2 regions of the Polaromonas potterensis genome follow, and region 2 is predicted to be linked to the other one. Evidence: riboswitches for the same ligand, from Rfam matches in the RefSeq annotation. Region 2 holds a riboswitch; the other holds the start of a gene.
What was found. A riboswitch is a leader RNA that binds a small molecule or an ion and turns the genes downstream of it on or off. The one in region 2 is predicted to bind S-adenosylhomocysteine.
Positions count from the first base shown of each region.

Region 1: it holds a riboswitch for S-adenosylhomocysteine, as region 2 does, so the genes downstream of both, metH (methionine synthase) here and ahcY (adenosylhomocysteinase) in region 2, are expected to answer to the same signal.

Region 1 covers NZ_JAWQLX010000001.1:119,298-126,112, reverse strand. Annotated here, with positions in the region: gene pyk (pyruvate kinase) at 1-1,195, shown strand, start outside; gene R6254_RS00595 (alpha/beta hydrolase) at 1,401-2,234, shown strand; gene fba (class II fructose-bisphosphate aldolase) at 2,355-3,419, shown strand; gene R6254_RS00585 (phosphoribosylaminoimidazolesuccinocarboxamide synthase) at 3,513-4,421, shown strand; S-adenosyl-L-homocysteine riboswitch at 4,490-4,582, shown strand; gene metH (methionine synthase) at 4,599-6,815, shown strand, end outside.
Region 2 covers NZ_JAWQLX010000017.1:2,398-9,212, reverse strand. Annotated here, with positions in the region: gene R6254_RS21560 (excinuclease ABC subunit UvrA) at 1-2,454, shown strand, start outside; gene R6254_RS21555 (HAD-IIB family hydrolase) at 2,526-3,347, opposite strand; S-adenosyl-L-homocysteine riboswitch at 3,380-3,454, shown strand; gene ahcY (adenosylhomocysteinase) at 3,553-4,983, shown strand; gene R6254_RS21545 (TlyA family RNA methyltransferase) at 5,070-6,062, shown strand; gene metF (methylenetetrahydrofolate reductase [NAD(P)H]) at 6,102-6,815, shown strand, end outside.

The sequences.
Region 1 (6,815 bases), on a different contig from region 2:
CGAAGGCAAGGTCATGCTGGTGGCCGGCGCCAAGTTTGTGCTGGACGCCTCGCGCCAGGAACCCGGCGACCTCAAGGGTGTGGGTCTGGACTACAAGGAACTGCCACGCGATGTGCGTGCCGGCGACGTCTTGCTGCTCAACGACGGCCTGATCGTGCTGACGGTGGATGCCGTGCGCGGCGAAGAGGTGATCACCACCGTCAAGGTCGGCGGCATCTTGTCCAACAACAAGGGCATCAACAAAAAAGGCGGCGGACTGACCGCGCCGGCGCTGACCGGCAAGGACATGGAGGACATCAAGACCGCCATGAGTTTCCAGGCCGACTACGTGGCGGTGAGTTTCCCCCAGAACGCGACCGACATGGAAATGGCGCGCCAGCTCTGCAATGTGGCCGCCGCACCTTACAAACACAAGCCCGGCCTGATCGCCAAGATCGAACGCGCCGAGGCGATCCCCAAGCTGGAAGAAATCCTGCAGGTCAGCGACGGCATCATGGTGGCGCGCGGTGATTTGGCCGTGGAAGTGGGCCACGCCGCTGTGCCGGCGCTGCAAAAACGCATGATCAAGCTGGCCCGCGCTTATGACAAACTGGTCATCACCGCGACGCAGATGATGGAAAGCATGGTCCTGAACCCGGTGCCGACACGGGCCGAAGTCAGCGACGTGGCCAATGCCGTGCTCGACGGCACCGACGCCGTGATGCTGAGCGCCGAAACCGCCGCCGGCAAATACCCGCTGGAGACCATTGAAGAAATGGCCAGCATCTGCCTGGAAGCCGAAAAAGCCGAATACGCGGCGCTGGACGCCGATTTCCGCGGCAAAACCTTCACCCGCATCGACCAGTCGATCGCCATGGGTGCGTTGTTCACGGCCCACCACCTGGGCGCCAAGGCCATCGTGGCCCTGACCGACAGCGGCGCCACACCCTTGTGGATGAGCCGCCATGACATCCGTATGCCGATTTACGCACTGACGCCCAACCTGGCGACCCAGCGCAAGATGGCGCTGTACCGCAACGTGCGCCCGCTGCTGATGGACACCAGCGCCGACCGCGACACCGCGCTGGACCAGGCCGAAGGCCACCTGCTGCGCCGCGACATCGTGCAAAGCGGCGACGTCTACGTTATCACCTGCGGCGAACCCATGGGTGCGCCGGGCGGCACCAATATGCTGAAAATCTGCCGGGTGGCGTAGCCCCCACGGTCGCTCACTGCGTGTAGCTCCCTGCCCCCCGAGGGGGCCGCCTGCGGCCCGGCCAGGCCGGTTCCGCGGCTCAGACTGGTGTTAAGCGTCCTACACGGCCTGACGGAATCGGCTGAATCCGGCAGGTCCTTGGCCTGCGTATCAAGGAGTCATGCACAACATTGACACCCCATTGCCAAGACGCTCGCTTATCGCCATGTTGCCTGCGTTGCTCACGGCCTGCTCGGGCGTGGACCTGCTCAACGCCACCGTTCCCACCGACAGCTACCGGCGAACCGAGGGCCTGGCTTATGGGCCTTATTTGCGCCAGCGCCTGGACGTCTACCGGCCCACCCAGGAGGCAACCCGTGCCCCGTTGGTGGTTTTTTTCTACGGCGGCAGCTGGTCGTCGGGCGAGCGCGGCGACTACCGCTTTGTCGGCGAGGCGCTGGCCTCGCAAGGCATCGTGACCGTGGTCGCGGATTACCGCCTGAGCCCGGACGTGCGTTACCCCGCCTTTGTGCAGGACAGCGCCCGCGCCGTGCATTGGGCGCTGGACCACGCCGCCGAGCATGGCGCCGATCCGGCCCGCGTGTTTGTCATGGGGCACAGCGCCGGTGCCTACAACGCCGCCATGGTGGCGCTGGATCCACGCTGGCTGCGGGCCGAAAGACTTTTGCCAACGCGCCTGGCCGGCTGGATAGGGCTGGCCGGGCCTTATGATTTTTTACCCATTGGTGACCGCCAGACCCGGGTGGCCTTCGACTGGCCCGGTACGCCTGCGGACAGCCAGCCGCTTTCACATGCCTCCGCGGCATCGCCGCCCGCGCTGCTGCTGGCCGCGGCCGAGGACCGCGTGGTGAACCCGCAGCGCAACACCGTGGCGTTGGCCAAGCGCCTGCGGGGCAGCGGCGTACGTGTCGACTCGGAACTGTTTGACAGCGTCGGCCATGTGACCCTGCTGGCCGCGATGGCCTCTGTGCTGAGATCGCGGGCACCTGTGCTTGAGCGTGTGAGCGCTTTTGTGCAATCGGCCCCATCCGCCGGCTGATGGACCGGAGAATCCAGGGTCGCCATTGCGCCCCCAGTCCCTGAGGGCATCTCCAGCGGGTAAAATGAGGGAAGTTACCGGTCAGTTACCGATCCGTTCAATCTTCCTGGGGATATTCTTATGGCACTCGTTTCGATGCGCGAGCTGCTGGACCATGCGGCAGTTCACACCTACGGCATTCCGGCTTTCAACGTCAACAACCTGGAACAAGTCCAGGCCATCATGCAGGCCGCTGACGAGGTCAATGCCCCCGTCATCATGCAGGCCAGCGCCGGCGCCCGCAAATATGCCGGCGAAAGCTTTCTCAAGCATCTGATCCAAGCCGCGGTGGAAAGTTACCCGCACATTCCCGTGGTCATGCACCAGGACCATGGCCAGAGCCCCGACGTTTGCCAGGGCGCCATCAACCTGGGCTTCAGCTCGGTGATGATGGACGGCTCGTTGATGGCCGACGGCAAGACCATTGCCGACTACGACTACAACGTCGAAGTCACGCGCAAAGTGGTCGACATGGCGCACGCCACCGGCGTCTCGGTCGAAGGCGAACTCGGCTGCCTGGGCAGCCTGGAAACCATGCAGGGCGACAAGGAAGACGGCCACGGCACCGACGCCGTGATGACCCATGACCAGTTGTTGACCGACCCCGAGCAGGCCGCCGACTTTGTCAAACGCACCCAGCTCGACGCCCTGGCGATTGCCATCGGCACCAGCCACGGCGCTTACAAGTTCACGCGCAAGCCCACCGGCGACATCCTGGCGATTGAACGTGTGAAGGAAATCCACCGTCGTATCCCCAACACCCATCTGGTCATGCACGGTTCGTCCAGCGTGCCGCAAGACCTGCTGGCCATCATTCGCCAGTACGGCGGTGACATGAAAGAAACCTATGGCGTACCGGTCGAAGAGATCCAGAAAGCCATCAAATTCGGCGTGCGCAAGATCAACATCGACACCGACATCCGCCTGGCGATGACGGCTGCCGCACGCAAGTTCATGGCTGAAAACCCCAGCAAGTTTGACCCGCGCGAGTGGCTCAAACCCGCCACAGCGGCTGCCAAGGCGATTTGCAAGCAGCGTTACATCGAGTTCGGTTGTGAAGGCCAGGCCAGCAAGATCAAGGGTGAATCGCTCAGCATCGTCGCCGCCAAATACGCCAAGGGCGAGTTGGTCCAGGTCGTGAATTAAGCAAAAAACGACAAAATCCCGCGCCGGTTTTCGAACGGGCGATAATAAAAAGCTCGCTGATACCAGCGGGCTTTTTTACTTTGGCAAGCACCCATGACCACCGCACTCCACACTTCGGCCCTTACTTCCCTGCCCTTGCTGGCGCGCGGCAAAGTCCGCGACAACTATGCCGTGGGCACAGACCGGCTGCTGATGGTCGCCAGCGACCGCCTGAGCGCTTTTGACGTGATCCTCGGCGAGCCGATTCCGGGCAAGGGTGCGCTGCTGACGCAGATGGCGCTGTTCTGGTTCGACAAGCTGGGCGCTATCTGCCCGAATCACCTGACCGGCGACGCGCCTGAAAGTGTGGTCACGCCGGCTGAAATACCGCAGGTGAAAGACCGCTCCATGCTGGTCAAACGCCTCAAGCCGATCCCGGTCGAGGCCGTGGTGCGCGGCTACCTGGCCGGCAGCGGCTGGAAGGAATACCAGGAGAGCCAGGCTGTCTGCGGCGTGGCCTTGCCGCCCGGCCTGAAAAACGCCTCGAAACTGCCGGCGACTATCTTCACGCCGGCCGCCAAGGCCGCCGTGGGCGAACACGACGAAAACATCAGCTACGAGCAAATGGTCAAGGTGGTGGGGCCGGAGCTGGCCGCGCAGATCAAGGACCTCAGCATCCGGATTTATGAAGCCGCGGCGGCTTTTGCCCTGACCAAAGGCATCATCATTGCCGACACCAAGTTCGAGTTCGGCCTGGATGAAAACGGCACCCTGACCCTGATGGACGAGGTGTTGACGCCCGACTCCTCGCGTTACTGGCCGATCGAAGGTTACGAGCAGGCCTTTGCCGCCGGGCAGAACCCGCCCAGCTACGACAAACAGTTTGTGCGTGACTGGCTGGAGCAGACCTTGGTGAATGGCAAACCCTGGGACAAAACCCCGCCCGCGCCGCGCGTGCCGCAGGACGTGATCGAAAAAACCGCGGCCAAATACCAGGAAGCGCTGGCGCGGCTGACGGCCTGAGCCACCTAAATTTCACGGAAATGGGCGCCGATTTGCGCAAGCGAATCGGCGAGCGTTTAAAATACGTCCAACTCAAGGAGCGTTGCAGCGAAACCCGGTTTCGTCAGGCTTGAGTGACAGCAGGCCGCCGCGGCCTGCCTTTGCAACGGCGCTCACCTTTGATTCCTAAGGTGAGTGATGTCTGAAATTCAAGTCCCCCCGATGAAGCTGTCCGGCCTGGAGCCGGTAAACATTGGTGCCGGTACCCTGTTCGTCAACATTGGCGAACGTACCAACGTGACGGGCTCCAAGGCCTTTGCCCGCATGATTCTCAACGGCGAATACGAGCAGGCGCTGGTCGTGGCGCGCCAGCAGGTCGAAAACGGCGCGCAAATCATCGACATCAACATGGACGAGGCCATGCTGGACAGCCAGGCCGCCATGGTGCGTTTCCTGAACCTGATCGCCAGCGAGCCCGACATCGCACGTGTGCCCATCATGATCGACAGCTCCAAGTGGAGCGTGATCGAGGCCGGCCTGCGTTGCATCCAGGGCAAGGGCATTGTTAATTCGATCTCGATGAAAGAGGGCTTGGAGTCCTTCAAGCAGCAGGCCAAGCTGCTCAAGCGTTACGGCGCGGCGGCCGTGGTGATGGCTTTTGACGAGCAGGGCCAGGCCGACACCTATGCGCGCAAGATCGAAATCTGCGAACGCGCTTACCGCGTGCTGGTCGACGAGCTGGACTTTCCGCCCGAAGACATCATCTTCGACCCCAACATTTTTGCCATTGCCACGGGCATTGAAGAACACAACAACTACGCGGTGGACTTCATCAACGCCACGCGCTGGATCAAGGCCAACTTGCCGGGCGCCAAGGTCTCCGGCGGCGTGTCCAACGTGAGCTTCAGCTTTCGCGGCAACGACCCGGTGCGTGAAGCCATCCACACCGTGTTTTTGTACCACGCGATCCAGGCTGGCATGGACATGGGCATCGTCAACGCCGGCATGGTCGGTGTGTATGACGATCTCGAGCCAACCTTGCGCGAACGTGTCGAAGACGTGGTGCTCAATCGCCAGCCCGTCTACAAGCCGGGCGAGCCCGAACTCACGCCCAGCGAACGCCTGATCGAAGTGGCCGAAACCGCCAAAAGCGGCGCCAAGGACGACACGAAAAAGAACGAGTGGCGCGCCCTGCCGGTGCGCCAGCGCCTGTCGCACGCGCTGGTGCACGGTATGAACGAACACATCGTGCCCGACACCGAAGAAGTCTGGCAGGCCATCAAGGCCGAAGGCGGCCGGCCGCTGCATGTGATCGAAGGCCCGCTGATGGACGGCATGAACGTGGTCGGCGACCTGTTCGGCCAGGGCAAGATGTTTTTGCCGCAGGTGGTGAAAAGCGCCCGTGTGATGAAACAGGCGGTGGCGCATTTGCTGCCTTACATCGAGGCGGAAAAACTGCTGCTCGAAGCCGCCGGTGGCGACGTCAAGACCAAGGGCAAGATCATCATCGCCACCGTCAAGGGCGACGTGCACGACATCGGCAAAAACATCGTCACCGTGGTGTTGCAATGCAACAACTTCGACGTGGTCAACATGGGGGTGATGGTGCCCTGCCATGAAATTTTGGCGCGCGCCAAGATCGAAGGCGCCGACATCGTCGGCCTGTCTGGTCTGATCACGCCCAGCCTGGAAGAAATGCAATACGTGGCCGGTGAGATGCAGAAGGACGACCATTTCCGCATCAAAAAAATCCCGCTGATGATTGGTGGCGCCACCACCAGCCGTGTGCACACCGCCGTGAAAATTTCGCCGCATTACGAAGGCCCGGTGGTCTATGTGCCGGACGCCTCGCGCAGCGTCAGTGTGGCGCAAAGTTTGTTGAGTGACCAGGCCGCCAAATACATCGACGAGCTCAACAGCGACTACGACAAGGTGCGCACCCAACACGCCAACAAAAAACAAATCCCGATGTGGCCGCTGGCCAAGGCGCGTGCGAACAAGACACCGATTGACTGGACCCGCTACACGCCGCCCGTGCCCAAATTTATTGGCCGGCGTGTGTTCAAGAATTTCGATCTGGCGGAGTTGGCCAACTACATCGATTGGGGCCCCTTCTTCCAGACCTGGGATTTGGCCGGCCCTTTCCCGGCCATCCTGAAAGACGAGGTGGTGGGCACCGAGGCGGTGCGGGTCTATGCCGACGCGCAACGCATGCTCAAACGCCTGATCGAAGGCCGCTGGCTGACGGCCAGCGGGGTGATGGGGTTGTACCCGGCCAACAGCGTGGGTGACGACATCGAGATTTATACCGACGAGTCGCGCAGCGAGGTGGCCATGACCTGGTACGGCCTGCGCCAGCAGGCCGAGAAAACCGCCCTTGAAGGCGTGATGCGGCCCAGCCGCTGCCTGGCAGAC
Region 2 (6,815 bases):
CTCAAGGCCTACCGCGGCAAGCACATCGGCCTGCTGGCGCCGCTGGTGATCAACCGCAAGGGTGTCTACACCGAGCTGGCCGACTGGGCGCGACCGCGTGGTTACACGCATTTGCGCATTGACGGCGAGTTTTTGCCGACCACCAATTTCCCGCGTATAGACCGCTTCAAGGAACACACGGTCGAGCTGCCGATTGCCGACATCCACGTCACGCCCGACAACGAAGCCGCGCTGCGCCAGGCGTTGACGACGGCGCTGCAACATGGCAAAGGGGTGGTGCATGTGTTGGCCCCGCTTGATGGGCTGCGCGGCGCGATGTTGGCCGGCACCTCCACCAAACACATCGGCCAATTGCAGGCCTCGTCCACGCAACGTGCCTGCCCGGTGTGTTCCACCTCTTACCCCGAGCTGGACCCGCGGCTTTTCAGCTACAACAGCAAACACGGCTGGTGCCCGGATTGTGTGGGCACCGGCGTCAAACTCACCAAAGAGCAGCGCAAAGTATTTGACGACTCGGTGCGCGACGATGACAACAAGGGACGCGAACAAAGTTTTGCCGAACCCGAGGCCGACGATGTGGTGGACGCGGCCTGTCCGAAATGCGAGGGTACACGCTTGAACGCACAGGCACGCGCGGTGAAGTTCGCCGGCATCGGCATTGCCGACATCGCGGCCTTGTCGGTGACCGACGTGCGGGCCTGGGTTGAGCAATTGACGCTGTCCGGCCGCGAAGCCGGTATTGCGCGCGATTTGATTCCCGAGATCAAAAGCCGGCTCGAATTTCTGGAAGACGTGGGCCTGGGTTATCTGACGCTAGACCGCGGCGCGCCCACACTGTCGGGCGGCGAAGCGCAGCGTATCCGGCTGGCCGCGCAACTCGGCTCGAATTTGCAGGGCGTTTGTTATGTATTGGACGAGCCCACGATTGGCCTGCACCCGCGCGACAACCAGATCCTGCTGCGTGCCCTGGGCAAACTCAGCGAACGTGGCAACACCCTTGTGGTGGTGGAGCATGACGAAGACACGATTCGCCGCGCCGACAACATCATCGACATCGGTCCCGGCGCCGGCAAACGCGGCGGGCAACTGGTGGGGCAGGGCACGGCCGAACACCTGGCGACGCTGCCGGATTCACTCACCGGGTATTACCTGGCCAACCCCTTGATTCATCCGCTGCAGCAACGTCGTGAGACACGTACCGGCGCTGCGCCGGCCGCCGTGGTGGTGGCGCTGCCTGTTGCTGAGGATGCCAAACCCGTGAGCAAGCAAAAGGCGGCTGCCTTGAAAGCCCAGGCCTTGAAGGCCGCGGCGGCCAGTGCCAGCGCGTTGCACAACGCGGCGCCCAGCGCCGCAGGGCCGTTCACCTCCTGGCTCATGGTGGTGAATGCGCACTTACACAACCTCAAGAATGTGTCGGTGGCTGTGCCGCTGTACCGGCTGGTCGCCGTGACGGGTGTGTCGGGCTCCGGCAAATCCACCTTGGCGCGTGATGTTTTGCTGACCAATGTGCACGCCGCGGTCATGCAACGCTCGACCAAGGCCGGGCGTGATGCCGATGACAGCGGCAGCCACCCGGCCTGGACCGGCTGCGAGGCCATTGAAGGTTATGCCCTCGTGGACCGCGTGCTGGAAGTGGACCAGACGCCGATTGGCAAAACGCCGCGTTCCTGCCCGGCCACCTACATCGGTTTTTGGGACACGGTGCGCAAGCTGTTTGCCGATACGCTGGAAGCGCGGGCGCGCGGTTATAGCGCCGGGCGTTTCAGTTTCAACACCGGCGAAGGGCGCTGCCCGACCTGCGAAGGCGCCGGCGTGCGCACCATAGGCATGAGCTTTTTGCCCGATGTGAAGGTGTTGTGCGAAACCTGCCACGGCGCACGTTTCAATCCCGAAACCCAGGCCGTGACCTGGCGCGGCAAAAACATCGGCGACGTCTTGACCATGGAAGTGGATGAAGCCGTGGAATTTTTTGCGTCCATGCCCAGCATCGCGCACCCGCTGCAGTTGCTCAAAGACGTGGGCCTGGGTTATTTGACCCTGGGTCAGCCCTCACCCACCTTGTCGGGCGGCGAGGCGCAACGTATCAAGCTGGTGACCGAGCTGTCCAAGGTGCGCGACGACATCACACGCCGTGGCCAGAAAGCGCCGCACACCTTGTACGTGCTGGACGAACCGACCGTGGGCCTGCATATGGCCGACGTGGAAAAATTGATCCACGTCCTGCACCGCCTGGTCAACGGCGGCCACAGCGTGGTCGTGATCGAACACGACCTGGATGTGATTGCCGAGGCCGACTGGGTGATTGACCTGGGGCCCGACGGCGGCAACGCCGGCGGCCAGGTGGTGGCGTCCGCGCCACCGGAGGCGGTGGTGAAGCTGGGCACGCACACGGGCAAGGCGTTGGAAAGTGTGCTGGCCCGGGTGGGTGTGGCGGAGTTGCTATTGAATAAATAGCTGCTTGCGCCCGATGTATATGGGCTGGAGGTCGATTTGGCTTGTAAATACCGGCCAAATCGCCGTGCTGCTCAGCGGCGGCGCGCTTCCAGCACGGCCTTGGCCACTTCGGTGAACCCCGCGCCGCGTTCCCCCTCGGTGATGTAACGCGGCTTGTGGCTGAGCTGCGCCTCAAAGCGGCGTATGTTGGCCACGCCCACCGAATGCGGGAAGGCTTCAAACATCAGCTGGTCGTTGGTCGAGTCGCCGACATAGACCCAGTTCTGCATCTCGGTGTCCAGGTCGCGGCCCAGCAGCTCGCGGACTATCCAGCGCGCGCCTTCGAGCTTGTTGTGTGCGCCAAACCAGCCGTTGATGTGGATGGAGCTCACGGTGGCGTTCATGCCTTCGTTCCGCATGATGGCCACGGCCTGGTTGATGGCCTCGGCCGGCAAATGCACAAACTCGCTGTGGTCGATGGCGATGTCGGTTTCGCGCCCCGGGCTGTCTTGCGACAGGACGGCGCCTGGCACTTCCAGCGTCACGCGGCGCGCCACCTGCTGCATGCGGGCGTAGTTGGCCAGGCGGGTGGTTTCATCTTGCTGGTACAGTTTTGATAGCTGTATGCGCCCGTCTAATAAGGGCGGCAGGCCTTTTTGGCTTGAAACAAGCGCCACCGCGCCGTTTTCGGCGACGATGGCATCGACCGGCCAGCTGAGCGCAAAGGGCTCGCTCCAGCCGACCGGGCGGCCGGTGATGGGAATCACGTGCAGGCCGGCGGCTTTCAGGTCGGCCAGCGCTTGCAGCGCATCGGGTGTGATGGCGCCCTCGGTGGTCAGGGTGTCGTCGATGTCGGTGAAGACACCGGTGATGTGTTGGCGCTCGTTTTCGGGCCAGATTTTCAGGGCTTTCATGCCGAAAGTGTCGCATGTCTGTACAATGGCGGCTCCCTGAGGAGCGTTGCAACCCACGACATGTGGTCTAGGCTCAGGACTTTCATTTGCAACCACGCTCACCCGCATGTGCTTAGAAGCCGGGTGACCGACCGACATCCCCCGTCCTCAACGCAACATGCCGTGGCGATATTGCCCAATTGACGTTTGAAATCTGGAGAACCGTATGAGCGCCGTCCTGAAACCTGTGACTGATTCCATCATTGCCGACATCGGCCTTGCCGCCTGGGGCCGCAAGGAACTGAAGATCGCCGAAACCGAAATGCCGGGCCTGATGGCCATCCGCGAAGAGTTCGCCAAGGCCCAGCCGCTCAAGGGCGCACGTATCACCGGTTCGCTGCACATGACCATCCAGACCGGTGTGCTGATCGAAACCCTGAAAGCCCTGGGTGCCGACGTGCGCTGGGCCTCGTGCAACATCTTCTCGACGCAAGACCACGCTGCCGCCGCGATTGCCGCCACCGGCACGCCGGTGTTCGCCATCAAGGGCGAGACCCTGGCCGACTACTGGGACTACACCCACCGCATCTTCGAATTCAGCGGCGCCAAGGGCACGCCTGAAGAAGGTCCGAACATGATTCTGGACGACGGCGGCGATGCCACCTTGCTGATGCACCTGGGCACCCGTGCCGAGACCGATGCCAGCCTGCTGAGCAAGCCCGGCAGCGAAGAAGAAATCTGCCTCTTCAACTCGATCAAGGCCAAGCTGGCGCAAGACCCGACCTGGTACAGCCGCCGCCTGAAAAACATCGTCGGCGTGACTGAAGAAACCACCACCGGCGTGTTGCGTTTGAACGAAATGTCGGCCAAGGGCACGCTGGCCCTGCGCGCCATCAATGTCAACGACTCGGTGACCAAGTCCAAGTTCGACAACCTCTACGGCTGCCGCGAATCGCTGGTGGACGGCATCAAGCGCGCCACCGACGTGATGATCGCCGGCAAGGTTGCTTGTGTGGCCGGTTACGGCGACGTGGGCAAGGGTTCGGCCCAGGCCCTGCGCGCGCTGTCGGCGCAAGTCTGGGTGACCGAGATCGACCCGATCAACGCCCTGCAGGCCGCGATGGAAGGTTACAAGGTCGTGACCATGGAATACGCCGCCGACAAGTGCGACATTTTCGTGACCACCACCGGCAACAAGGACGTGATTCGTTACGAACACATGGCCGCCATGAAAGACCAGGCCATCGTCTGCAACATCGGCCACTTCGACAACGAAATCGACATCGCCTCGCTGGAAAAATGCGAGTGGGAAGAGATCAAGCCACAAGTCGACCACGTGATCTTCCCGGACGGCAAACGCATCATCCTGCTGGCCAAGGGCCGTTTGGTGAACCTGGGTTGCGGCACCGGCCACCCCAGCTTTGTCATGTCGTCCAGCTTCGCGAACCAGACCATCGCCCAGATCGAACTGTTCACCAAGCAATCGGAATACGAAGCCGGCAAGGTTTATGTGTTGCCCAAGCACCTGGACGAAAAAGTGGCGCGTCTGCACCTGAAGAAGGTCGGCGCCATGTTGTCCGAGTTGACCGACGAGCAGGCAGCCTACATTGGCGTCAGCAAGTCCGGCCCCTACAAAGCCAACACCTATCGCTATTAATGGCTACTGCGCGACCCGATCTCCGCCTTGCGGATTTCGGGCCGCTCGCTACGCCCTCAACGCCGTAAAAGGCAGAAAACCCCACCATGCGCGCTGACCTCTTTCTCGTTGAACATGGCCTGGCCACCACCCGCTCACAGGCCCAGCGCCTGATTGCTTCGGGCGTCTTGTGGCGCGTGGAAGAGGGTGGCCCGTGGAAAAAAGTCGCCAAAAATGGCGACGAGTTGCCCGGCAATGCCGAGGTGCAGGTGCCGGACAGCACCGAGGCGAAATACATTTCGCGCGGCGGCCTCAAGCTCGAAGGCGCTCTCCAGAAAACCGGTGTCGAAGTCAGCGGCTTGCGCTGTCTGGACATCGGCCAGTCCACAGGCGGTTTCACCGATTGCCTGCTGCAGCGCGGCGCCGCCCAGGTGGTGGGTGTGGACGTGGGCCACGGGCAGTTGCACGGCACGATGCGTGACGATGCGCGCGTGGTGTGTATCGAAGGGGTTAATGCCCGTTCGCTGACAGCCGACGAATTGGTCGAACATTACAGCCGGGCCATGCATGGCGGCGAAGAGGGCGAGGACGGTGAAGTCTACGAAGACGACACCGACTTTGACCCGGTGTTTGATTTCCTGACCGGCGATTTGTCCTTCATCTCGCTGACCCTGGTGTTGCCTGCCGTGGTGCGCCTGCTCAAGCCCGACGGCCACTTGTTGATGCTGGTCAAGCCGCAGTTTGAACTGCAGCCTGGCCAGGTGGGCAAGGGTGGCATCGTGCGTGATCCCGTGCATTTTGCGTTTGTCGAAAAGCGGCTGCGTGACACCTGCACCGGGCTGGGCCTGGAGGTTTTGGGCTGGCTGGACTCGCCGATTGAAGGCGGCGACGGCAACCGCGAATTTTTTATCCATGCGAAAAAAGGCCACGAAGCCGTGGGGGAAGACCAGCCGCTGGCGGCCGCTCCACCGCGCAAGGCCGCCAAACGCACACCGCGCAGCGAACTGCGCGCCATGCATGAGGCGCACGAGGACTCTGAAGAAGCCCACGCCGGCCAGCACGGCCCGGCGCGCGGCAAACGCCGCGACAAAGACGATTGAGTCGCGCTGCGCAGCCCTGAAGAACAAGTGAGACTGGTGATGAATCTTCCGATCAGCTTTGAATTTTTTCCACCCAAAACGCCCGAAGGCGCGGACAAGCTGCGCGGCGTGCGCCAGGCTTTGTATACGCATCAGCCCGAGTTTTGCTCCGTGACATTTGGTGCCGGCGGCTCAACCCAGGACGGCACTTTTGGCACGGTCAAGGAAATCCTGACCGAAGGTGTGCAGGCCGCCTGCCACTTCTCCTGCGTGGGTGCGACCAAGGCCACGGTGCGCCAGCAACTGGCCGACCTGCAGGCCATGGGGGTGACACGCCTGGTGGCCTTGCGCGGCGACCTGCCCAGCGGTTACGGCATGGGCGGCGAGTTTCACTACGCCAGCGACCTGGTGGCGTTTATCCGCGAGACCACAGGCAATGCCTTTCACATCGAGGTGGCGGCCTACCCCGAGATCCATCCGCAGGCCAAATCGGCCGATGCCGACCTGCAGGCCTTTGCGACCAAGGTCAGGGCCGGCGCCAACTCGGCCATCACCCAGTATTTTTTCAACGCCGACGCCTATTTCCGCTTTGTGGATGACACGCAGAAGATGGGCCTTGATGTGCCGGTCGTGCCCGGCATCATGCCGATCACCAGTTCGACCCAGCTCATGCGTTTTTCCGACGCCTGTGGCGCAGAAATCCCGCGCTGGATACGCCTGCGCCTGCAGGGGTATGGCGACGACACCGCGTCCATCAAAAGTTTTGGCCTGGAT